DNA from 4 places in the Paenibacillus suaedae genome. Region 4 is predicted to be linked to each of the others. Evidence: predicted binding sites of a transcription regulator. Region 4 holds the regulator's gene; each other region holds the start of a gene.

What was found. The regulator Rex, encoded in region 4, represses fermentation and respiration genes when NADH is low (regulators of the CRP and FNR family bind a similar motif). The targets are predictions, from matches to a motif close to TTGTGAAATATTTCACAA.
Region 1: the regulator Rex is predicted to act here: its motif matches at 3,417-3,434, upstream of adhE (bifunctional acetaldehyde-CoA/alcohol dehydrogenase).
Region 2: the regulator Rex is predicted to act here: its motif matches at 2,381-2,398, upstream of RQP50_RS20060 (cytochrome ubiquinol oxidase subunit I).
Region 3: the regulator Rex is predicted to act here: its motif matches at 2,927-2,944, upstream of RQP50_RS03705 (cytochrome ubiquinol oxidase subunit I).

The regions. Positions count from the first base shown of each region.
Region 1 is NZ_JAVYAA010000001.1:1,532,070-1,538,316, reverse strand. It holds gene pflB (formate C-acetyltransferase) at 1-189, opposite strand, end outside; gene adhE (bifunctional acetaldehyde-CoA/alcohol dehydrogenase) at 673-3,300, opposite strand; gene RQP50_RS06770 (Crp/Fnr family transcriptional regulator) at 3,713-4,432, shown strand; gene RQP50_RS06765 (alpha-L-fucosidase) at 4,592-6,001, opposite strand.
Region 2 is NZ_JAVYAA010000005.1:129,985-136,231, forward strand. It holds gene cydB (cytochrome d ubiquinol oxidase subunit II) at 1-805, opposite strand, end outside; gene RQP50_RS20060 (cytochrome ubiquinol oxidase subunit I) at 792-2,195, opposite strand; gene RQP50_RS20065 (ABC transporter permease) at 2,570-3,259, opposite strand; gene RQP50_RS20070 (ABC transporter ATP-binding protein) at 3,252-4,175, opposite strand; gene RQP50_RS20075 (sensor histidine kinase) at 4,423-5,358, opposite strand; gene RQP50_RS20080 (response regulator transcription factor) at 5,368-6,072, opposite strand.
Region 3 is NZ_JAVYAA010000001.1:837,304-843,550, forward strand. It holds gene RQP50_RS03690 (lipoate--protein ligase family protein) at 1-158, shown strand, start outside; partial or broken gene RQP50_RS03695 (aldo/keto reductase) at 165-354, opposite strand; gene cydB (cytochrome d ubiquinol oxidase subunit II) at 451-1,467, opposite strand; gene RQP50_RS03705 (cytochrome ubiquinol oxidase subunit I) at 1,451-2,860, opposite strand; gene pdxR (MocR-like pyridoxine biosynthesis transcription factor PdxR) at 3,307-4,755, shown strand; gene RQP50_RS03715 (discoidin domain-containing protein) at 4,946-6,247, shown strand, end outside.
Region 4 is NZ_JAVYAA010000001.1:1,718,746-1,724,992, reverse strand. It holds gene RQP50_RS07745 (AAA family ATPase) at 1-336, opposite strand, end outside; gene RQP50_RS07740 (quinolinate synthase) at 308-871, opposite strand; gene RQP50_RS07735 (hypothetical protein) at 1,115-1,633, opposite strand; gene RQP50_RS07730 (amidohydrolase) at 1,649-2,959, opposite strand; gene RQP50_RS07725 (redox-sensing transcriptional repressor Rex) at 2,956-3,603, opposite strand; gene dinG (ATP-dependent DNA helicase DinG) at 3,620-6,247, opposite strand, start outside.

The sequences.
Region 1 (6,247 bases), 190 kb from region 4:
CACGATATCCCATAGATCCTTCGTGTTTTGCGTTGGACCTGCCAAGAATGCTTCATCGCCCAAGTAAGGCTTGATGTGTCCGTCCAAGAAGTTCGGGACATCCACGTGAGTTTGCCATTTGCCTGCTTTGAATCCACGCCAAGGATTCATTTCATTTGTTTCTGTCATGTTCTTTTCCATCACCGACATCGTAATCCCTCCATACATGTTTGTTTTTCTGTATGTGTTGTAATCGAATTGAAAGCACACACCCAGCAAGATGTTCTCGTTCCCATTTCACATTGCTTGTGATGATTTTCACGAAAAAGGCTGCAAGGCGGTTATCTTATCTTTCGCATTCGTTCGATAGCTGCCTTTTCGTAATGCCGAGTGAGGCTATGCAGCAAGTTTTTTAGAGGCGAATTCTGAACCTTTTTCGTTCCTCCCTTGCTACGCCTTCATTGTACCTCTTTTCACACTTTCAATTATGTGATATTTATCACAATATAAGCTAGACAAATGATTTTTTTCACATCATATAATTCAAAATGTTGTAATCTCCACTGCTGCCCTGCTTTTTGCAAGTGCTTAGCACTCGTTTACCGCTTTATAAGCAATGAGTTCAGTTGTTGATAAACAGCAAAGACAGCGGGGAAGATCTCCCCCACTGCCCTGCTATCGTATCATTCTTGCTTATTCAAATCGTCCATAAAATGCGTTCCGATATACATCAGCCAACTCTGTTACGAGTGGAAGCTTCGGATTCGCTGTTGTACATTGGTCTTCAAAGGCGCGGTCTGCCAAGTAATCAACATTGGATTCGAAGTCCTTGGCATCGAAGCCAATTGCTTGGAACGATTCTGGAATACCCAGTTCGCGGTTCAATTCCCGAATTGCGTTGATAAGGCTGTTCACGCCCTCTTCCGTTGTACGGCATGGAAGACCGAGGATGCGTGCAATTTCCGCGTAGCGCTCATCTGCTACGAAGTGGTCGTATTTCGGGAACGAAGCGTACTTCGTTGGTTTCTTCGCATTGTAGCGAATGACATGAGGCATGAGAATCGCATTCGTGCGACCATGTGCAGTATGGTATTGCGCCCCCCATTTATGCGCCAAGCTGTGGTTGATGCCTAGGAACGCATTCGCGAATGCCATACCAGCAAGTGTCGATGCGTTGTGCATTTTCTCGCGAGCTTTCGGACATGCTTCATGATGAGATTTCACCAAGTTCTCGAACACGAGCTGAATGGCCTTTATTGCCAGACCATCAGTATAGTCGCTTGCCATTACCGATACATACGCTTCAATCGCGTGCGTCAAAACGTCCATTCCTGTATCAGCAACTGCCGTCTTCGGCAAGCTGTACACGAACTCTGGGTCAATAATCGCTACGTCCGGCGTCAGCTCATAATCAGCTAGCGGATATTTTGTATTGCCTTTTTCCTTATCCGTAATAACCGCGAACGAGGTTACTTCCGAACCAGTACCCGAAGTCGTTGGAATTGCGACGAACTTCGCCTTCTGGCCAAGACGTGGATACTTGAATGTACGCTTGCGGATGTCTAAGAACTTCTGCTTCAGGTTATCGAATTCAGCATCTGGATGTTCGTAGAATAGCCACATGCCCTTCGCTGCATCCATCGGCGAGCCGCCGCCCAAGGCGATAATGCAGTCTGGCTCGAAGCTGAGCATCATTTCTGTACCACGTTCCACTGTCTTCGTCGAAGGATCTGGCTCGACATCCGAGAACACTTCAATGACGACTGGGTTGCGACGTTGACGCAAATAGTATTCCAGCTTCTCCACGTAGCCCAGCTTCACCATCATTGGGTCGGTCACAATCATGACACGGCTAATATCCGGCATCTTCGCCAAGTACTGTGTTGCACCCTTCTCGAAGTAAATCTTATTTGGCACCTTGAACCATTGCATATTCACTGTACGCTTCGCCACCCGTTTAATATTCAGCAAATTGACCGCTGTTACGTTCGAAGAAGTTGAGTTGCGGCCATACGATCCGCAGCCAAGTGTCAACGAAGGAATATTGGTGTTGTACAAGTCTCCAATCGCGCCATGAGTAGAAGGAGAGTTGACCAGAATGCGGCCTGTTTGCAGACGGTCGGCGAACTTACGAATTACCTCGTCATCATTCGAGTGGATGACCGAAGAGTGACCCATGCCGCCAAAGGCCACGATTTCAGCCGCGCGGTCAACGCCTTCTTCTGCGGTCTTCACCTTGTAGCAAGCAAGCACGGGGCTCAGCTTCTCTGCAGACAGTGGGAACTTCGGCCCCACACCATCCAGCTCAGCTACAAGTATTTTCGTTGTATCTGGTACTTGAAGTCCGGCCATCTCAGCAATTTTCTTTGCAGATTGGCCCACGATGTTCGGATTCACCGCACAGGTGTCTGTCTTCATTGCCATCGCTTGGAGCTTGCCGGTCTCTTCCTTGTTCAAGAAGTAGCAGCCCTGAGCGGTCATCATTTTCTTCGTTTGCGCGTAAATCGGCTCTTCAATGATGACAGCTTGCTCGGATGCGCAGATCATGCCATTATCGAACGTCTTGGACAGAATCAAATCCGTTACCGCTTGATTCAGATCTGCCGTCTTCTCGATGAAGCATGGCACGTTGCCTGGGCCAACGCCTAGGGCAGGCTTGCCGCAGCTATAAGCGGAGCGAACCATACCAGCACCGCCTGTCGCCAGGATTAGCGCCACATCAGGGTGGTTCATCAAGCCGTTAGTCGCATCCATCGACGGATACTCAATCCATTGGATACAATGCTCAGGAGCACCATATTTCACCGCTGCCTCATGCAGGATTCGAGCTGCTTCCGCACTGCATTTCTGAGCGGATGGATGGAAGCCGAAAATAATCGGGTTGCGTGTCTTTATTGCGATGAGCGCCTTGAACATGGTTGTTGAAGTTGGGTTCGTTACCGGCGTAATCCCCATGACAATTCCAACCGGTTCCGCAATCTTCATATAAGCACCCTGCGGATTGTCCTCGATGACACCTACCGTTTTGTCATACTTGATATAGTTGTGGATATATTCAGTTGCGAAAATGTTTTTCGTAATTTTATCTTCATACACACCGCGGCCCGTTTCTTCAACAGCCATCTTGGCAAGCATCATATGCTTATCCAAGCCAGCGAGTGCCATTTGCTGTACGACCTTGTCGATCTGCTCTTGGTTCATGTCCATAAATGCTTCCTGCGCCTTATTAGCGCGGTCAATCAGTTGCTGAATGTGCTTCGTAACATCGACTTGCTCCGTTTTTTTCTCTACAGTTGGTTTCGTTTCTTGTTTTGTCGCCATTCTCTCCGCCTCCATTCATGGATACCTTGCAATGAACCTAAGAAAGGGTTTCTCTATACGGTGTGTCTGCTGTTCTGTTACGATCCTTTTCTGAGGTTCGTGTTGGACACAATTGTTTGTGAATCATTTCACACTTTCATTGTACCCATCTTTTTCGTATTGGTATGTGATTATTTTCACAACATTGATTGATTTTGCTTATTTTTTTATTTCTCCCCGATTTTATTTGATTGGCGTGATATTAATCACTCGATTTAACCAAACTGTAAATAATTTTAATCGTAAATAAATTGACAACTGCGTGCGGAACATCCATGATAGTAATACGTATTCATATAGTGAAACTTGTCACATGGAATTCTTTGGGTCAAAATTACTAAAATTTGAAATATGTAAATTGGAGGGGAACAGAGTGACTAACATCACCGACAAATTTGGAGAGCCCTGCAATACCTCTTGTTTCTCAGAACAGAATGTAGAACGATTAATCAATATCGGTAAAGAACGTACCTATCCTGACAGCTCTCATCTCTTCTGGGAAGGAGATCTATCTGATAAGCTGTTCCTCCTGAAGAGCGGACGTGTAAAAATCACAAAGTCTACGGATGAAGGCAAAGAGCTAATCCTGTACATGTATCAAGCTGGGGATTTGGTCGGCCAAGTTGATCCATTCCATAGTACAAAGCACACTTTCACAGCGGAAGTCCTTGAAGAAGCTGAGGTATTGCTTATTGAGCAGAAGGATATTGAGATTCTCATATGCCAGCACTGCGACTTCTCAATTGATTTCATGAAGTGGATGGGTATCCATCACCGACTGACTCAGACCAAGTTCCGCGATCTAATGATGTATGGTAAACCTGGCGCGCTATGCTCCACTCTCATCAGATTGTCCAATACTTACGGTGAAGAATTAGAAGACGGCGGTCTCCTGATCAACAAAAAAATTACACATACCGATCTATCGAATATGATCGGCGCTACTCGTGAGAGCGTCAATCGTATGTTAAGCGATCTTCGCAAACGCGATGTTATTGAATATGAGAATGGTATGATTGTCATTCGCGAATTAGAACACCTGCGGGAAGTATGTCATTGTGAAATGTGCCCGAATGAAATTTGCCGCATCTAATACAAAACGCCCTCATGCAAGTTCATGGCATGAGGGCCTTACTTCTGTTTACCTCTACAGATAGGGTACTGCTAACGGTTTCCCGGTATGAATAAGGAACATGTCCATTCCATTCTACTCCCTACCCACTGTACTTACCTCACTGATCTTCTAATACACTTAATTCGCTGTGAGACGGAAAACATGTGCAATTGGTGCCTTGCCCCCTACTTCATGTGCGGGCAGCTTTACATGCAATCCTGCTTCGTCAGAATGGAACGGAAGCTTCTCCTCTGTCCCTACCAAATGAATTGCCGTTACCTTGTCTGTATACGGAAGAATGATGTTATCGTTAACATTAGTATCTTCAGAAGGATATAAATACGTGCAATATACCGTATCGTCCTTACGTGTAAAGGCGCAGCGCTGTGTAAAGTAAGGAGCGCAGATGCGCGTTCCATAGACAGCTTCCCCATAGGTGCCCATCCACGCGCCAAGTTCCTTGATGCGAGCAATCGCACCCTCAGGAATCCGACCATCCGGCTGTGGCCCAACATTTAGAGCCAGATTTCCTCCCTTGGCGACTACCTCCATCAGAATATGAACAAGCTGCCGGGTTGTCTTGTACTTGTCCTCAAAACGGAAGGAGAAGGATGTTCCCATTGTAATGCAGCTTTCCCATGGTACATTCATCGCATCACTTGGAATCGTCTGTTCCGGCGTAATAATGTTCTCATATGGCCCTCCAACCGTACGGTCGGCAGATAGCAGCCATGGCTGCTTCTCTCTAGCCTTCTCCACGACTTCTCCGAGACGAATATCCTGAGATACGCGGCTCTCCTTGCATACCCAACCAGCATCCAACCACAATACATCGATACGTCCGTAGTCTGTTAACAGCTCCATGATCTGTTCATGAGTAAACTGAACGAACTGCTCCCACAATTCAGGATACTCCTGCGGATTATAGGACGGGCCCCGCCACGTTGGGTTGCTTCGCTCCATCCCTGGTGCCCAATAGGTAGGTGTATGCCAGTCCGCCTTAGAGAAATAGGCTGCAATCGCCAATCCTCTGTCACGGAATGCATCAAAAAGATGCCTACATACATCTGCGTACTTATGGGTATGGAATGGCGTCTGTGCACCCGTTATCCGATAGTCTGTTGTTTTTGTGTCCCACATGCAAAAACCATCATGATGCTTCGTCGTAAAAATCAAATACTTGAAGCCGCCTTCAACAGCAAGATCCGCCCATAATTCAGGCTGAAAGCGCAGCGGATTAAATGTCTTATTTAGATCGAAGTATTGCTGCTTCAGCTCTTCGGCATCATAATCCCAATCCACACTATCTCGCGACCACTCTTCATCGACATCACTAAGCGCCCACGACTCTACAATACCGAGCTGGGAATAGGTTCCCCAATGCATCATTAAGCCCAGCTTCTGATCCTTGAACCATTCCAGCTGTTCAAGCAACTCAGGGCGATCTGGCTTCACCCATTCGTCCTCCGCACTGAAGTTATGTACCCCTTGCTGAACGATCTGCTCATCCTCACGTTGTTCTGCCTGTTGCTGAATGGTTTCACTCATCTCGCTTATCCTCCTCTGTCTGTTCATTGATGAAATCGAACCATTGTACTAACAAAAATATCTATTTCTAGTTAACCAGAAACCGCTCTCAATCTGCAATACAAAAACAAGGACACAAGAAATTTGCGGGGAAAATGAATAAACGAGCGGAAAATTCTATAAATGATGTCTTTGTCAAGGATCGTGCACATCATGCATCTCAACGCAAAAAAGCCCCCAACATGAGACGCGCGTCCCGCGCTCACA
Region 2 (6,247 bases), on a different contig from region 4:
ACGCGATCGATAGAATGATAACTCCGCCCGTCATGCCGAATGCCCAGCCATCGCGCTTCTTCGCCATGAAGTAGCCAGCAAGCACATAAACAATAACCCCAACTACAGCAACAGCTGTCAAGATCCCACCGCGAACCTCAAATACATCCGTCTTGAAGTATGTCATAGCACCGAAAGCAACAAACAATACCGCCAAAGGCACTAGCAGCATCTTCGCCTGCTTACGTGCACGCTCCTGCAAGGAGCCAATTGTGCGCAGCGTTGTGAACATCAAGCCATGCACGAGGCACAGTACCGTAACGGTTACCCCGCCAAGCAATGTATACACATTCACCATATCGAACAGTCCAGCCTTCATTTCCATCTGGCCGTCAATTGGCAAGCCTTGAATCAGTCCTGCGAATACAACCCCGCACAGGAATGGAGGAAGCAGACTTCCTAAGAAAATCGCCCAATCCCAAGACTTCTTCCAGCGTTCTGTCTCTTTCTTGCCGCGGAATTCGAATGCGACACCGCGTCCAATTAATGCAAGCAGCAAAACGACAAATGGCGTGTAATATCCACTAAACAGCGTAGCATACCAGTTCGGGAACGCAGCGAACATCGCCCCGCCAGCCGTAAGCAGCCATACTTCATTGGCATCCCAGAACGGACCGATCGAGTTGATTAATACGCGTTTCTCCCCATCTGTACGGGCCAAGAACTTCGTCGACATGCCGACACCGAAGTCGAAGCCTTCCAAGAAGAAGAATCCGACAAACAACACTCCAACTAGTAGAAACCACAATTCATTAAGAGATAACATGTTGTCCCTCCTGATCAAACGGGTCATTCGAATGTTCTGCCTTCATTACTTCATTCGGACCCTTTTTGATGACACGAACGAACAAATACACAAGCACGATAGCAAGTACGGTGTAAATTGTCGAGAATGCGATAAGGGAGAATAGCACTTGACCGCCCGACACGCTCGGCGAAATACTGTCTTCTGTCCGCATGAGACCAAATACCGTCCACGGCTGACGACCAATTTCCGTCATAATCCAGCCTGCTGTATTCGCAATGAACGGCAATGAGATTGCATAGAGCATGAAACGCATAAACCACTTATTCGGATTGCCCAGCTTCTTGCGTGCTGCCAAGAACCAGCCATACATGCCAAGCAGAATCATCAATGTTCCGGCAAGAACCATGATGCGGAAGCTCCAGAATGTTGTCTTCACCGGCGGAATGTAATCGCCAGGGCCATACAACTGTTCATACTCCGCTTGCAGTTCCTTCATCCCGCGAACTTCACCGGAGAACTTACTATAAGATAGGAAGCTAAGCAAGTATGGAACTTTGAATTCCATGCTGTTCTCTTGCTTGTCTGTATTAATGGCTGCAAATACCGTCCACGGTGCAGGGTCGCCACTTGTTTCCCACAAGCCTTCACTTGCCGCCATCTTCATTGGTTGGGTATGCATCAAATATTGTGCCTGCTGGTGACCGAAAACCGCAACCAGAATGGAAGAGACCGTAGCTACGATAACACCAATCTTGAACGATTTTTGGAAGAAAGAAACGTCCTGCTTCTTCAGCAGTTTATAAGCACTCACCCCAGTGATGAGGAACGCTCCTGTTGCAAATGCACCGAAAATCGTATGCGGGAATTCAACAAGCAGCTGACCATTTGTCAGCAGCGCGAAGAAATCGTTCATTTCCGCACGGCCATTGTTAATCTCGAATCCGACCGGACGCTGCATGAAGGAGTTCGCCGCCAAGATCCACAAGGCGGACAACGTTGTACCAATGGCTACAAGCCAAATGCACAAGCAGTGCACCTTCTTCGATAAGCGATCCCATCCAAATATCCATAATCCGATAAACGTTGATTCCATAAAGAATGCCAGCAATGCTTCAATCGCAAGCGGCGCACCAAATACGTCTCCGACGAAGCGAGAATAGTTCGACCAGTTCATCCCGAACTGGAATTCCTGAATAATACCAGTGACAACACCGACACCGAAGTTAATGAGGAACAGCTTCCCCCAGAACTTCGTCATCTTCTTGTACTCTTCATTTCCCTTGACGACATACATCGTCTCCATCATTGCGATGAGCAATGCTAGACCAATCGATACCGGTACGAAGAAGAAGTGAAAAATCGTCGTCGATGCAAACTGAATGCGCGATAATAAGATCGTATCCCACATATCGTTGTCCTTCCACCTTTCTATTTATACTCTCATTCCTATGCTGAATAGGCTGTAATACCTGCGTCGAACACGGTATCAATGACGTTGATTACATGTTCCAGTTGTATTCTGTCAGATACAGAAACGCTGCAATGTGATATTAATCACAATTTTAAAGCAATTACTTGATCAAAATAAGAACATTGTGTCGAATTTCACAAATATGTCGAAAAAAAGTGAAAAAAAGAAGAAAAAAGACATTGTGCCTTCTTTCCCCTTTACAAGCAGCCCGCAATGTGCTGCACCTTTTTACCAAAAGTTATTCTGAAATTTGTCACGAATTTGGGCATGTCACATCGCTGTCACAACAAGGTATTTTGCTGCATCTATTTTTATTTATACAGGTCGATCGTATCAATCTTGCGAATCGTCAAGTAACCAATCACTATACCAAGCGCAGCAAAAGCAAATGGCACTGCGATAATGGACCACAAGGTAAATCCGCCAGTCGACGAGCCTAGAAAGCCTGCAATTAGAATGGAGCTCGTAATGGTCGCAGCCGCTGAATATTTGCGCATGCCGAACCATAATGGAATCAGACTTAAGCAGCTTGCTGCTAAGGAGTTGATAACACTAGTTGACACTTGATGCGTAACCATACTTATTGTCGCCGTGCCAGGTACAGTGTGCGCATAAGAATTGTATAAGAGGAATCCACTGATAAGTACAATATTTGCTAGAATAATGGCAATAAAGGTGTACAAGACCACAATGATTAGCTTAGCTGTTATGAGCTTCTTCCGTGGAATCGGGTACATGAACATGACCGTTATAGACTTGCTCTTGAACTCATCAATAACCATTCGGCTTAGCAATACCGAGGCCGTAATAATGAAGGATACCTTCACAAACGTATCGATGATACCGAATACCTCGGATATATCATGGAACGCGATACCTTGTGTATCCCCATAGATTCCAAGCAAAATAAAGAGGAAAATCCCGATCGTGACATACATGGCCGTACGTATATAGGTAGCAAACCGGAATTTCTTCAGTTCCAGTCGAATGAGCTTATTCACGAGCATCCCCTCCATTCAACAGCTTCATAAAGTAATCCTCCAAGGAATGATGCTTCTTATGGACAGACTCTACCATGACATCGTTCATAACAAATGCCTTCGTAATATCTTGCTGAGACACCCCCGATTGATAGATGCGGATGATCCGGTTGTCTGTAATACGGAAATTCGAAATATGCATGACTTCTTCAAGCACATAGGCCGCCTTGCTCGCATTATCAGTGATGACCTCAATGAATTCGGACTGCTGCGCCCGAACCCGCTCCATGGGCACTTCCTCCAACAGCACCCCATGGTTAATGACACCGATCGTGTCTGCAACCAGCTCCATTTCCCCTAAGATGTGGCTGGAGATCAAGAGCGTAATGCCGAACTCGCGTGACAGCTTCTTGAACAGGTCACGTATCTCCTTAATCCCAATTGGGTCCAGACCATTAATCGGCTCATCCAGGAGCAGCAGCTCTGGCTTGATCGATATGGCCCGCGCGATGCCTAGACGCTGCTTCATCCCGAGGGAGAAGTCCTTCACCTGCTTGCGTTCAATGCCGTTCAGTCCTACCAGTTCCAGTGCTTCCTCAATCGCCTTCTTATTATGGTAGCCCATGTATTCGCAATGAAGCTCCAGATTCTCCTGCGCAGTAAGACGATCATAGAAGATTGGCTGCTCAATAATTGTCCCCATGCGAGATAGCAAGGAATAGGATGAGGGTGTCATCTTCTCGCCGAACATCTCAATCTCACCACTCGTTGGCTGCACGAGATTCGTCATCATTTTCATAATCGTTGTCTTCCCCGCCCCATTGGGGCCAAGGAATCCGTATATCTCGCCCTTCTTAATATTCATGCTCACATTCGATACGACATCTTTGCCTTGATAATTCTTCGTCAATCGATGCGTCCGTACAAGGAAGGTCATTTCATTTACCCCTCTCATCTCTTCTGATGTCTTCATTGTATCGATTAGCTATTTCTTATTTCTTACCTAATCCTTACGAATTCCTTACGTTCTTTCCGTCTTGACATACAAATAAGGTCCGCAGAGTGCCATACTGGTTACAGCACAGCAAAATCTCTTCGAACCTCGTGACCCTTCCTTCGACGTCATCAGACCTGAACCGTCTATTCATTCACAGCCAGCACTGACCGGTTTCTCGTAGAATACCTCAAGACATTCGCAGGAGCTTAATTGTAAAAATCGTTTTCTTAAAAGGCTTACTATGGAGTTCTATTGATCCGCCCATTGATTCAGCGAGCCGCTTCGTGATCGTTAACCCCAATCCGCTGCCTTCGTAATTTTTGTTGCGGGAATCCTCCAGTGTATACATGCGCTCAAAAACACGGTCTTGGTGCTGTTCCGGAATCCCCTTGCCACGATCCCATACATCAACGAACAGATGCGTATCATCACTGCGCAGAGCTATGCCCAGCACACGGCCATCAGCCCCATACTCTATCGCATTGGAGATGAGATTGTTCAGTATGCGATCCAGTGCGTCTTCATTCCCTCTCGCATAGAGAGAAGCTTCCGGAATCTGAATATCAACCTCGAACCCCCTCTTTGTAAGCCGCTCATAAAATTGGAGAATATTTTTGCGGCATAGCTCGCTCATATCGACTCGAGTCAGCTCGACATGCTTGTCCCCAGATTCTAGCTTCGCTAAATCAAAAAAGGTATGTATAAGCTCTATCACTTCTACCGTCTTGCCATGCACCCGTGTGAGCAGGCGATTCCGTTCTTCGTCACTGATGCGCTCACTGCTCAGATTCAGCGTCTCCAAGTAACCAAGTACAACGGTAAGCGGGGTCTTCAGATCATGAGAGATGTTCGATATCATCTTCCTCATCGCGATCTCCGTCTTCGCATAATTCGCCAGTGCCTTCTCATGATCGACCAGTAATTCATTTATTTGCTCAATGACCCCAATAATCTGCTTATCATCCGTGAACAGCAGGAGCTTCTCCGCAGATTGTGTTCGATGAATTTGTTCCAGCTTTTTTTGAATTTCTGTTAATTGCTGATTGCGTCTTGAATGATTCACATGCTGCGTGTAGACTACGATCAACAGGATTACCATACATATAGATAAAAGGCCCGTTATCATCATTGCTCAACCTTCCCACTTGTAGCCGATCCCCCACAAGGTCTTAATATGGGTAGGATTCGACGGATCGTCCTCTATCTTCTCCCGCAGCCGGCGAATGTGAACATTAATGACATTTTCATCGCCATAGTATTCATCGTTCCATACAAATCCATATATTTGTGCTTTTGTGAACACACGATTCGGGTTGGTTACGAATAACTTTAAAATATCGAATTCTTTGGAAGTGAGTTTCATAGTTTCTTCTTGCTTCTGTACAAGATAATTATCAAGATCGATTAGCAGTTGGCCTGCCTGAATGACGTTCTGTTCGGGCATTGGCTTCACCGCATCGATCTGAACGTACTTCGTTGCACGTCTAATTGCCGCCTTGATTCTCGCAGAGATTTCTAGCATCGAGAAGGGCTTCGCGATATAATCATCTGCGCCGAAGCCAAGTCCGAGTGCCTTGTCTACATCGCTGTCCTTCGCGGACATAATGAGAATTGGGATTGCGCTCCGCTCTCGAACAAGCTTAATCATCTCAAATCCATCTAGCTTCGGCATCATCAGATCGACAATCATCATATCGTATGTGTCAGAGGTGAACTTGGCCATGCCTTCTTCACCATTGGTTGCGGTCACTACATAAAATCCTTCCCTACTCAAATAATCCGATACCATTTCTACAATAGAAGCGTCATCTTCTACGATCAACAGCTTATGCTGCATGCCAGACTCACACCTTTCTCAGACCTTCTCGTTCATTATAGAACAATTACTTAATTTTGGGTCAAATCCCATTGGAAAAGGTAAGTAATAAAAAAAGCTGAAAATCCCCATAAATAGGACCAATAGCGGATAGAACTGGAATAGAGTCCGGACAGCATGCCCGACTCAGGTCTAG
Region 3 (6,247 bases), 880 kb from region 4:
CGGCACACGTATTTATTGAATCTGTCAAGCAAGTGATCCGAGAACGCCAGTCCGAGCGTTGTCTCGAACAAGCGTCCTCAGGATTGTGGCTCCCAGAGCCAGAGCAAGTGCACGAGGTTATCCATACATTGCGTGAACGTTATGGAATCAAAGCGTGAGAGTCTAAGCACTGCTTCTGCCCGTGTATCTGAGTACACATCTGTGGTGTCGAATGTAGTGATCCCAGCTTCCAGCGCAGCATGTACACAAGCTTTGGGCTGCATGAACGTCCACTTGGGCGCCGTGAGTTATCCAATTCCCAAAAGCAATCTCGCTCATAGATAATCCGCTTGTACCAAGCTTTCGCGAGTTCACTCTAACCCTTCCTTTTTCAGGTAACGGTTCGAGCATAGCAAGCTTATATTAATTGGTGAAATACTCATTATTTTGCGTATTGATTCGAGAATCCTATTAATACTCCAGATGTTCCTTATCATCGATCCGGTTGCGGAAGACGTAGTAGCTCCAAATTTGATATCCGAGCACGAACGGCAGAATCGTCAGCGAGATATACGTCATCACCTTCAGCGAGTAAGCGCCGGAAGCCGCATTCATAATCGTCAGATTGAACTCAGGGCTGATCGAGCTGACCATCACTCGTGGGAACAAGCCGATGAACATGCTCACGGCCGACAGAATGATAACGGACCCTGTCATGGCGAACGCCAGTCCATCTCGCTCACGCTTAATGAATGACATGGCCAAGAGCAATGCGCCCCCAGCTAACAGCGGCAGGATAAGCCAACCTCTGCCATGAACCGTATAAATATCAGTGCTGACATATGTCAGCATGGCGAACAGCAGCAGGACGACGACAACTGCCGGGCTGACATCGCGAGCTGCCTTCCGTGCCCGCTCCCGCAGGCCGCCGGTGGTTCGCAGCGTAATGAAGACGAGTCCGTGCAGAATGCATATCATGACAACGGCCACACCGCCAGCAAGGGAGTAGCCGTTCAGCAGGTCAAACACACTCCCGACCATTTCTTTGTTCCCGTCAATCGGCACACCGCGAATGATATTGGCGAATACGACACCGAATAGGAAAGGAGGCAGCAGACTACCAATGAAAATCGCGGCATCCCACGCTTTCCTCCAAGCGCCATAATCCATCTTGCCCCTGAACTCGAACGCGACACCGCGCGCGATAAGCGCCAGCAGCAGCACGACGAACGGGATATAGAAACCGCTGAACATCGTCGCATACCATTCCGGAAAGGCAGCGAACATAGCCCCCCCGGCCGTAATTAACCATACCTCGTTCGCATCCCAATAAGGACCGATTGTGTTGATAATGATGCGGCGCTCATGATCCGTCTTCCCGAGGAACCTGGCGACCATGCCTACGCCGAAGTCAAATCCTTCGAGGAAGAAGAAGCCGACGAACAGCACGGCGACGAGTATGAACCATAACTCATTTAGCGATAGCATGCGTTACCTCCTTATCAAATGGATCGTAATTCTTCATATCTTCTTCCTCCGGTTCTTCCATCTGCTCATCTTTACGTATCACCTTGACGAAGAGAACAGCGTCAATAATGGCGAGTACCGCATAAATGGTCGTGAACGCAATGAGCGAGAAGAGAAGTTCTTCCGCCGTAACTGTCGGCGATATGGCGTCCTCTGTACGCATAACTCCGAACACAACCCACGGCTGACGACCCATCTCGGCCATAAGCCATCCCGCCGAATTGGCGAGGAACGGAAAGGCGATCATGCCAACCATCAGCTTCAAGAACCATGGGCGCTGCTCCAGCTTCTTCTTGCGGGATAATATCAGGCCGTAAATGCCGACAAGGCACATGAGCCCACCTGCGGCAACCATCATGCGGAAGCTCCAGAACGTCATTTTAACCGATGGAATATAATTTCCTGGTCCGTACTTCTGTTCATAACGCGCTTGAATCTGATTCATCCCTTCTACACTGCCGCTAAGCTTGTTGTACGATAGCAGACTGAGCATATATGGAACTTGGATTTTGAACGAGTTTTCTTTCTTTTCCGTATCGATTGTAGCAAATAACGTGAACGGTGCCGGATCCTCACTCGTATCCCAGAGCGCCTCGGCCGCTGCCATCTTCATCGGCTGAGAAGTGAGCAGATGCTGCGCCTGTGCATGCCCAATGTAGGCAACGATGACGGACGAAATCAAGGCAACGGTAATCGAGACGCGGAACGAACGGCGGAACATGTCCGGATTGTGTCCACGGAGCAGCTTCCATGCGCTGACGCCTGCCATGAAGAAGGCGCCGGTTGCGAATGCCGCGAACAGCGTATGCGGAAATTGCAGCCACAATTGCGGATTCGTAATAAGTGCGAAGAAGTCGCTCATCTCTGCCCGTCCGTTGTTGAATTCATATCCGACAGGCGCATGCATGAACGAGTTGGCGGTCAAGATCCAGAACGCTGACAATACGGTGCCGACCGAGACGATCCAGATGCAAGCGAGATGAACGCGCTTCGATAAGCGCTCCCAGCCGAATACCCATAAGCCGATGAAGGTGGATTCCATAAAGAACGCGAGCAGCCCTTCAATGGCAAGCGATGGCCCGAACACATCACCGACGAAGCGGGAATAATTGGACCAGTTCATCCCGAACTGGAACTCCTGCAATATGCCGGTGACGACGCCAACTGCGAAGTTAATCAGAAATAATTTGCTCCAGAACAAGGCTGCTTGCTTGTAAATCTCCTTGCCCTTGACGACATAGAGCGTCTCCAAAATGGCGATTAAAAACGCCAGTCCAATCGTCATGGGGACGAAAATGTAGTGGAATAATGTTGTTGATGCGAATTGGATTCGCGCGAGAATGACTTGATCCATAGAGGCCTCCTTGTGATGAAAATGTGATCGTCGTGCAACAAGAAAAAGGTCTGTGAGATTCGAATAATGTGAATGTCTTCACGTTATGTGGTGCTGTTAGTGTGACACTCGTTAAGATTCAGTCGTTAAGAAAAGCGTTAGGTTATGAGCTTGACGAGGCTGTACGTACATCGCAGCACACATCATTGCACACATTTGTACATACTCTTGTCATATGGCACTGGCAGCCAGTCGAGTGAAGTTCTCACGTTCAGCATTATCTTAGAGCAGACTGGAGGGGATGTCGCCATCCATTTCAACAGGGCGGGGTCATCCATGTTCAAGAGACTGACACAGAGTTGACAACGTTTCGATGAAAAGGGTCAGTACGGGATCACGAAGAGCAATGATATACTTATTTATATGTGATAAAAATCACAGACTAAGAAAGCAAGAGGTGTATTTCCATGTGGCAACCAGATCGTTCCAGCAATCAACCACTATATCAGCAGATTGCCGCATATATCGAGCGCAGCATTTATAACGGTGAATTTCCTCCGGGAAGCGTCCTTCCATCGGAACGCAAATTTGCCGAGCAAATACATGTAAATCGAAGCACTATCGTTCAAGCCTATGAAGAGCTGCGTGCTGCAGGAATTATCGAGAGTATGGTCGGTAGTGGTACTCGGGTAAGCAAGTCGAAGTGGGGGGCAGACTCTCAACAAACGCCAGATTGGCATCAATATTTAGATAGCTGCAAGCTAGTGCAGCCTGATCCGGTATACGCCGAACTGATTCGTTCCGCACTGGATTCGGGCAGCAACTGTATAGACTTTTCCAGCGGAGAACTGTCACCCGATTTGTCGCCAAATGAAGAGATGCGGATGCTTTTGAGCGAGCATCTGCTGCATGAAGACATGAGCTATGACGATCCTCAGGGCTATGTGCCGCTGCGTGAGGTTCTGTCCACCACTTTACATCAATATCGCGGTTTTCGAACGACAGAATCATCGATTCTCGTTACATCAGGGTCTCATCAATCGCTCTATTTAATAACTCGTCGATTGCTTCAGCCGGGGGATGCGATCGCGATCGAGGATCCTTCCTACTATTATTCTCTGCCTATGTTTCACTCGGCGGGCTTGCGCTTGTTTCGGCTGCCTGTAGACGAGAAGGGGATATGTCCGGAAGGGATATTGTCCTTGTATCGGGAGCACAACATACGGATGATATTCGTGAATCCGAATTATCATAATCCAACGGGCCGTGTGCTTGACCCTTCTAGACGGGAACAATTGCTTGAGATTTGCGGCAACCTAGGCATTCCCATTGTAGAGGATGATCCGTTCAGCCTGACGTCCTTCACAGGCAATCCGCCGCCGACACTGAAATCGATTGATACAAACAATACCGTCATTTATATTGGCTCATTATCCAAAGTTGTAGCGTCAGGCCTGCGGATCGGATGGATGGTTGCCCCACAGTCTGTTATCACGCGGCTTGCTGCTGAACGACAGCAAATCGACTTCGGAATGAGTGTGCTGCCGCAGCGAATCGCCGCACGTTTGCTATCGGAAACTTATTTTGACAGCCATTTGGTACGGCTGCGGCAGGAACTCCTCAAGAAACGGAACTTGCTTATCGATGCGCTGCAGCGCGAACTTCCGGGGGAGGTGGCGTACTCCCTTCCACAGGGAGGGCTGCACTTATGGTGCAAAGTGAGAACCCCCGTTCATGATGCAAAATTGCTAGAGGAAAGCATAAAGCGAGGGGTTCTCTATAATCCTGGTACGGTCTACGGTTCAGAACCTGGGTATGTCCGGTTTACGTATGCAAGGCCGCATGAGGATGAAATTGGGTTAGGAATAGCGCGATTTGCTCAAGCGATTCATGCATCACAGCAGCGAGCAAAATGATTCATACCGGAGTAGAAATTCAAAAAAAGAAATGCAATTGGAAAGTTACTCCTTTCTAGTTGCATTTTTTTGTAATATGATAGAGAGGAAAGAAAAAGAAAGCGTTTGCGAAATTGGGCGCAGATGAGATTGGAGGGAGGAAGAAGGAGGGACTATGCTATCCGATAACTAGATGAGATGGAGGGAAATAATGAAGAGATCTATGTATTTGAAAGCGGTTTCGATGCTGCTCAGTTTGATGGTTGTTATGACCTCGACGCTTACAGTAATGCAGCCTAAGGCGTACGCTCAACCAAACGGGCAGGAGAATGTAAAGGTGGAGCATCAAGATGAAGGCCCAGTCCTATCTAAACGAGATAAGGGTGATGGGACTCCGCCGAGCGTTACAGATGTCGTGTATGACAAGGATGGCAATATCCTTCCGAATCCGATTGGAGACTCCAATGAGGAAGCTGCTCGCCTCCTCGCGGATGCTACATTTAGCGGAACGAATCTAGCGCTGCATAAGCCAGCCTTTTCCTCTGGTAATGAAGTGGATTATTTGGGGCCTGAGCTGGCTGTAGACGGAAAAGGGAACACAAGATGGTCTTCGGCGAAGGAAGATGATCAATGGTTCTATGTAGATCTCGGAGAGAAAAAAGCTTTCGATCGTGTCGTAATCCGCTGGCAAACACCGGCCGAAACATACAAGATCCTCGTATCGGATGACGCTCAGAACTGGACGAATGTGAAGGACAACGATGGTCTCATCCAATGTAAGGGTGGTGTGGAGACGGTTGATTTCCCTTCCCTCGAAGCTCGTTATGTGAAGTTTCAAGGTGTGAAGCGTGCTCCTGTCGATGGAGTACTGTATGGCTATTCCTTTTTTGAATTTGAGGTGTATCAATTGAATGACTTGCAATCTGTCATTGACAAGGTGACGGCAGCGCTCACGGTGCAAGCCGGACAGACGAAGCTCGATTGGTCCACTGCAGGAGTGCCGGAAGGCTACAGTGTCAGTGTTTTTGGCAGCGACAGAATTCCTGTCATCGACCGTGATGGCAACATCCGTACACCGCTAGTAGACGCCAAGGTGAATCTGATGATTCAGGTGGAGGATCAGAATAGTCCAGACCGGAAGCTGCTGTCAGGAAGTATCCCCGTAATCGTTCCAGGCTTGCATAAGCAGACATCGGATCGCAATCCTGAGCCGGAAGTGATCCCTTCTCTGCGCGAATGGTATGGGGATTCGGGCAATTTCAAGTTGAAGAAGTCTTCGCGAATTGTAGTCAATCCGAAGGATGAGTCCTTGCTCCGCAAGGCAGCAGAGCTGACTAGCGAAGATGTATTGGATCTGACGGGTTACCAGCTTACAGTAGTCTCTGGAACGCCGAAATCTGGGGATTTATATCTGTCGATTGATCCGTCATTATCATGGCTTGGCAATGAAGGAAATGTATTCAAGGTAGGGGATTACGTAGCTATTACCTCTTCATCAGCTAAGGGGGCTTTC
Region 4 (6,247 bases):
CCCTTTCATTGGACGAATCCCGAATTTACGAATGTCATCTGGCCGTACCAGAAAATCAAGAGCTTCAATCAATTCATTCTTGGCTCTATCCTGCCCGCCAATACGCTCGAAGCTCATTTCACTAATCTGATTATTGCCTGACTTCGCACGCCCTGACGAACGCGCCAAGCCAGCTTGTCCTCTGCGATTTACAAACAGCAGAAGAGCACTAATCGCGGCAACTGCCGCGATGACCGGCCATATATTAACTCCAAGATAACTGACAAATAATATTGCTGGGATTACGATCCCTAATGCCAATTCCCAACTACGAACGGATTGCCGTTGCTTTTTCATTAGGCCATACCCCCACAGGCGATGCTTGCAAAGGAAGCAATACGGTCTTGCTTCCTTTCTCATCCTTGAGTTGAATATACACATATCGTGAATCCATTTCAGTTTGGATCTGAATACCTGGATTTTGCTGTTGCAGTTCCTTCAACCTAACAGGAATATCGCTGTATTTCTGATGTACCATTGCATCTGCAATGTCGAACATTGCACGTGACCATAACTTATCGATAAGCGGCGTGCTCTCATCATTCAAGTATTCCAATTGTACTTTTTTCCCGCTCGAATTCTGTTGCAGCTCGTCCGACACTCTTTCAATCAGGCTGCTAATATTGGTGCCATCCTTGCTCTTCAGCTTCACTTGCAGCGCATCAGGATACCATTGAACATCATACTGCGTAATTTCAGCATGCTGCTTCAATACTCGTTCCACAGGCTGCTTCACGAAATTACGTTCATACAGTGTCCAACCTCCAAATAGTACAACAGCTGTCGTGACCATAATGAGCAAAGTAGGCATGATTCGAATCTTTTTCGCCATGCTGAAACCTCCTGTTGCAAATATATATCAATACCCCTAGTAATCTATTTCTGATATATCAAGAGTATATCACATATGTCACTTCAACTATGGATGTAATGTGTACCATGATTGCCATCGAAATGGAGTTACTCCAATACAAAAAGCGCTGCTGCTTCGTATAGCGTACAATATGTACGTCATATGCAAAGCAGCAGCGCCGCAAAATCGCCTATTAATCGTTATTGGCTAACATTGAATACGTTATTTATTAGGCAGCGTATAGACATCCCCTATTGAGGAACCATTCGCAAATGAATAGAAATGATAGAAGTAATGAACAACCCCTTGTTCATCCTTGCGTTTGACCAATGCCTGCCATACATATTGATCATCCTTAAATGCTGGCGTAATGCGGATTACATCCGCATCTGGATATTGGGCTTCTATCTGGGCTTGAATCGTCTCTTTAGAGGTTGATTCCGCCATAGGAGTTACCTTATCAGGGAGTACCCACACGGTCTGCTCCTTACCATGTTCGTCAGTTCCCCGCACCATGTATACGACTTGATCCCATACACCCTTCTCCACTTCTGTCACATTTACGAGCTTCACTGCTTCATTCGCCCGCTTTATTATTTCCGCTTCCTTGACCCGTTCGTCCTTATTGATGTATTGCACATACTGATAAGTGGCGAAGAACAATCCGACTAGAAATAAGAGAACGAGTACCGGAATCAACCACTTCCAATGCGACCTCCGGCGTACGCGTCTTCTCTGCATGAATTCTCCTCCTGCCTATCTTGCCAGCAAGCCATCAAAGCATTGCTGCGCCTCGCGAAGGATTCGTTCTTCATCCATCGTCAAACATTCCCCATTCTTCACAACCTGCTTGCCGTCAACCCATACATGCTTGACATCTTTCGCAGACGCTGAATATACCATGTGGGATACCAAGTCGGTATGTGGCAGGAAATGAGGCTGATCAATATCTACCGCAACGAAGTCAGCCTTCATGCCTACTTCAAGCGCTCCAATATCGTCAAGACGAATGGTCTGCGCGCCATAGATCGTACCCATGCGCAGCGCCTCTGCAGCAGGAACTGCAGTTGGATCGCCGGACACCCCTTTATGAATCAAGGCCGTAAGGCGAATTTCTTCGAACATATCCAGATTGTTGTTGCTTGCTGCACCGTCCGTACCCAAGGATACAACAACACCCGCACGCAGCATCTCAGGAACACGAGCGACACCGCTCGCAAGCTTAAGGTTGCTTCCTGGATTGTGGGATACCGCAACTTGATACTTCGCAAGCGTCTCAATCTCTTCGTCCGTCAAATGAACAGCATGCGCAACGAAGGAAGGACGGGAGAAGAATCCGAGCTTCTCCAAATGCGCAACCGGACGCATTCCATAATCCTTCACATTCTGTTCAACTTCTGCCTTTGTCTCTGACATATGCGTGTGCAATGGCAAATCCAGATCATGAGCAGCCTGTACGAAGCTCTCAATAAAGGCTGGAGGACAAGTATACGGAGCATGCGGCGCCATAATCGTACGAATGCGGCCATCTGCCTTCCCATTCCAATCCTTCGCGAATTGAATCGCCTCGTTCAGCTTCTCGCGCTGTACATCCTCTGGGCATAAGCCAATCGCACCGCGCATAAGCGATGCACGGATACCGGATTGCTCACATACCTTCGCTACTTCGTCCATGTAGTCATACATATCTACGAAGGTTGTTGTACCGCCCTTCAGCATTTCGATCACAGACAGAGCTGTTCCCCAATAGACATCATTGGCCGTGAACTTGCCTTCCATTGGCCACATTTTCTCCTGCAGCCATGTCTGAAGCGCCAAGTCATCACCATACCCTCGTAGCAATGACATTGCAGCATGCCCATGTGTATTAACAAGGCCTGGAATGAAGAATAGACCTTTGCCATCGATGATTTCAGCATCAGCTGCTGCATATTGCTCTGGCAGCTCCGATCCAATATGAACGATGCGATCATTCTCAACAACCATGAACCCATGGAATGAGGACTGCTTCGCAGTTGGAGACAAATCGGCGAACATGCCGTTTTTAATAATGATTCGGTGTGTCATTCGGCGGGTACTTCCTTTCCATTATCAGATAAATAATAAGCCAAACTGAACAAATCCGTTGTAAAATCGGCAGTATGCACACGGATATTCGAAGGAACCCTCAAAATGACAGGCGCAAAGTTCAAGATCGCTTCTACTCCCGCCTCTACAAATTGATCAGCTACATACTGAGCTTCTGTAGCAGGAACCGTGATAATCCCGATACGGATTTGCTTCTCGCGTACCGTCGTAATTAGGTCAGACATCGGCTGAACTTTCAGGTTATTTATCTCGGTATTGATTTTGGATTCCTGTGCATCGAACACTGCAACGATCTTCATATTATCTTTCAAGTATACGGTGTAGTTACAGAGTGCGTGACCTAATTTACCTGCACCGACCAATCCAACATGGATAACTTGATCCAGTTTCAAAATATGTCTGATTTGTTGAATCAAATACGATACATCATACCCAATGCCCTTGCGGCCGAAGTCGCCGAAATACGCTAGATCCTTCCGAATTTGCGCAGGATTCAAGTTCAGCTTCTGTCCCAAATCTTGAGAAGAAACTGTGAGCACTTCTCGCTGCTTCAATTCCAATAGATGACGTAAATACACGGGTAATCGCCGAACGACAGCTTCTGATATCTTTAGTGCTTTCATTCTGAACAAGCCCCTCTCATCGCTCTCCAATGCCTCTTTGATTATGGTCTAGCCACGTATCAATACGTGGTACAAGTTGTTCTGTTGCCATATGCTCCATTTTTGGGCCAGGCAGCGAGTAAAGAAAATGTTTGCCGTAGCTTGTCTCTATTACACGAGTGTCATAAATGATGACAATTCCCTTATCCTGCGTCGTACGCACAAGGCGGCCGAATCCTTGCTTGAAGCGAATTACAGCCTGTGGGACGGAATATTTGCGGAATGGATTCTGATTCATCCGCTTCAGCCGATCGCACTTCGCTTCCACGAGTGGATGATTCGGTGGCTGGAATGGCAGCCGTACAATCGCAAGACATGTCAACGCATCTCCTGGAATATCAACGCCTTCCCAGAAGCTGCTCGTTCCTAGCAGGACTGAATTCGGCTGATCTCGGAATCGGCGTGTCAGCTTGCTTCGGTTGCCGCTGTCAATCCCTTGTCCCAGCACTTGAATGCCATGCAGGCTAAGCGCCTCCTTCAGCGGTTCATACACATCCCGCAGCATGCGGTATGACGTGAATAAGACAAGCATACGTCCTTCTGTTACCTTGGCTACATCAGCCAAGGACTGCATCAGCGTCGAGTTAAACTTGGCATCTGATGCTCCCTTCACACTAGGGAAGTCACGCGGGATGACAACAAGTGCTTGCTCCCGGTAGTTGAACGGCGACGGAAGTATGACCGTATTTAGACGACCATCCCGTTCCGTATCCTTCAAGCCAAGCTGTTCAGCTACGAATTGGAATGATTTATCAACGGACAATGTAGCCGAAGTTAAGATTACGCTCTTCTTCGGCTCGAAGAAGTATCGCTTCAGCGCTTCGCTTACATCGACAGGGACCGCATACATTTGCATTGATTTATGCTTGTATTGGAGATTGCCTTCCATCCAGTACACGGTATCCGCATCCTTGCCTTGCATAAATTCACGGAATTCATCGCGAAGCTGCCCTATGTCCTTGAATAAACCTGTCACATCAGCCGTGACGCCCTGCACTTCATCATCATCATAATCTTTCCATTCATTGACGAGCTTCTCCCCCGAACGAACAATATCACTTAAACGCGTGTGAATATCGCCTTCGAGCTCCGATACGGAGCTCCATCCATCAGGACGATTGCCAGATGGCAGCCGGAGAACAGCTTGCCCGCCTTCCGCCTGCCCCGCTTCATTCATGGAAGGAAGCATTTGATAGAGCAGCTCATGCAGCCGATCCCATTGATCCTTAACATCGACAAGCTGTGTTAACAGCTTCTCGATCCCTTCAGCCCATACGAGCGCTTTTTCATTGCCTGACAAGCGAAGACGCTGCTGCAGCAATACAAGCGCACCATTCTTGCTGTCTTTGAACAATTGGGTCAGCGGATGAATGAGTGAAAAATATTGCAAGTGAATGCCTAAATGTTTGCCTGCCGTTTCTTCGAAGTGATGTGCTTCGTCTACGACAAGCTGCTCGTATGCGGGGAGCAAACGATGCTCCGCAATTACGTCCGTAAACAATAGGGAATGATTCGTTATAATAATGTCCGATAAATTCGCATCATTCTTCGCCCGGTGGTAGAAGCACCGACGGAACCAAGGACATGCGCGATTCAGACAGGAATCACTATCACTGGCAACGGTATCCCAGAAGTCTGCACCCTTATGAACGAAATGCAGTTCTTCGTCATCTCCATGCTCCGTCTGACTGAGCCACACCAGCATTTGGGCAGCTGTCAAACTATCATCGCGTGCATGTACATACTCTCTATTACTTATTTTATGTTCAAATTTTCTCAAACACAAATAGTGACTGCGGCCTTTTAATACGGATGCCTTAAATGGAACCGGCACAATCTTCTCCAAGAGCGGCAAATCACGCTGTCTCAGCTGTTCTTGCAGATTGATTGTGTGAGTGCTAACAATCACTTTGCTCTCTTGAGAAACACTCTGATATATGGATGGCAGCAAGTACCCAAGCGACTTGCCGGTACCAGTACCTGCTTCGATTAGCAGGTGATGTTCTTGTTCGAAGCACTCCATCACTTCATTGAACATCTGCTCCTGCGATTCGCGCGGCTCATAATTATCCAAACGGCTTGCCAGATTCATCTTAACCTGATCTAGGAACTGAGCGAAGGTTACTCCCTTAAGTGGGTTCTCTGCTGAAGAATCACGCGGCGCCTCCGTCTCTGTCCAATCCGCTTGCTTCAACGTCAATTGGCGGAACGGATAATACCCTTCTTCTTCTGTCCAATCAGACACCTCACGCTCCTGAAGCTTCTCTGCAAGCAGCCATTTCAAATCCCGCTCCTCTTGATCGCCAAACACATCAACGACGCGCTGTAGCGTCAATAATGGAAGCTGGTCAATCGCTTCTAAGCAGCGAATAAATATATCTGCTGTCGCCCTCGCATCACTGTCTGCTTGGTGCGGGCGATCATGAACAATCCCCATCTCATGTGACACAGATCCAAGCTGGAAGGAAGGCAGCGATGGAAAGAGGATGCGAAGCAGTTCAATTGTATCTAATATACGACCTGTGAACGGCAAATATCCTGTCTGTTCCAGCGCCCTGCATAGGAATTGATAATCGAAGGCAACATTATGGCCGACCAGTACGAC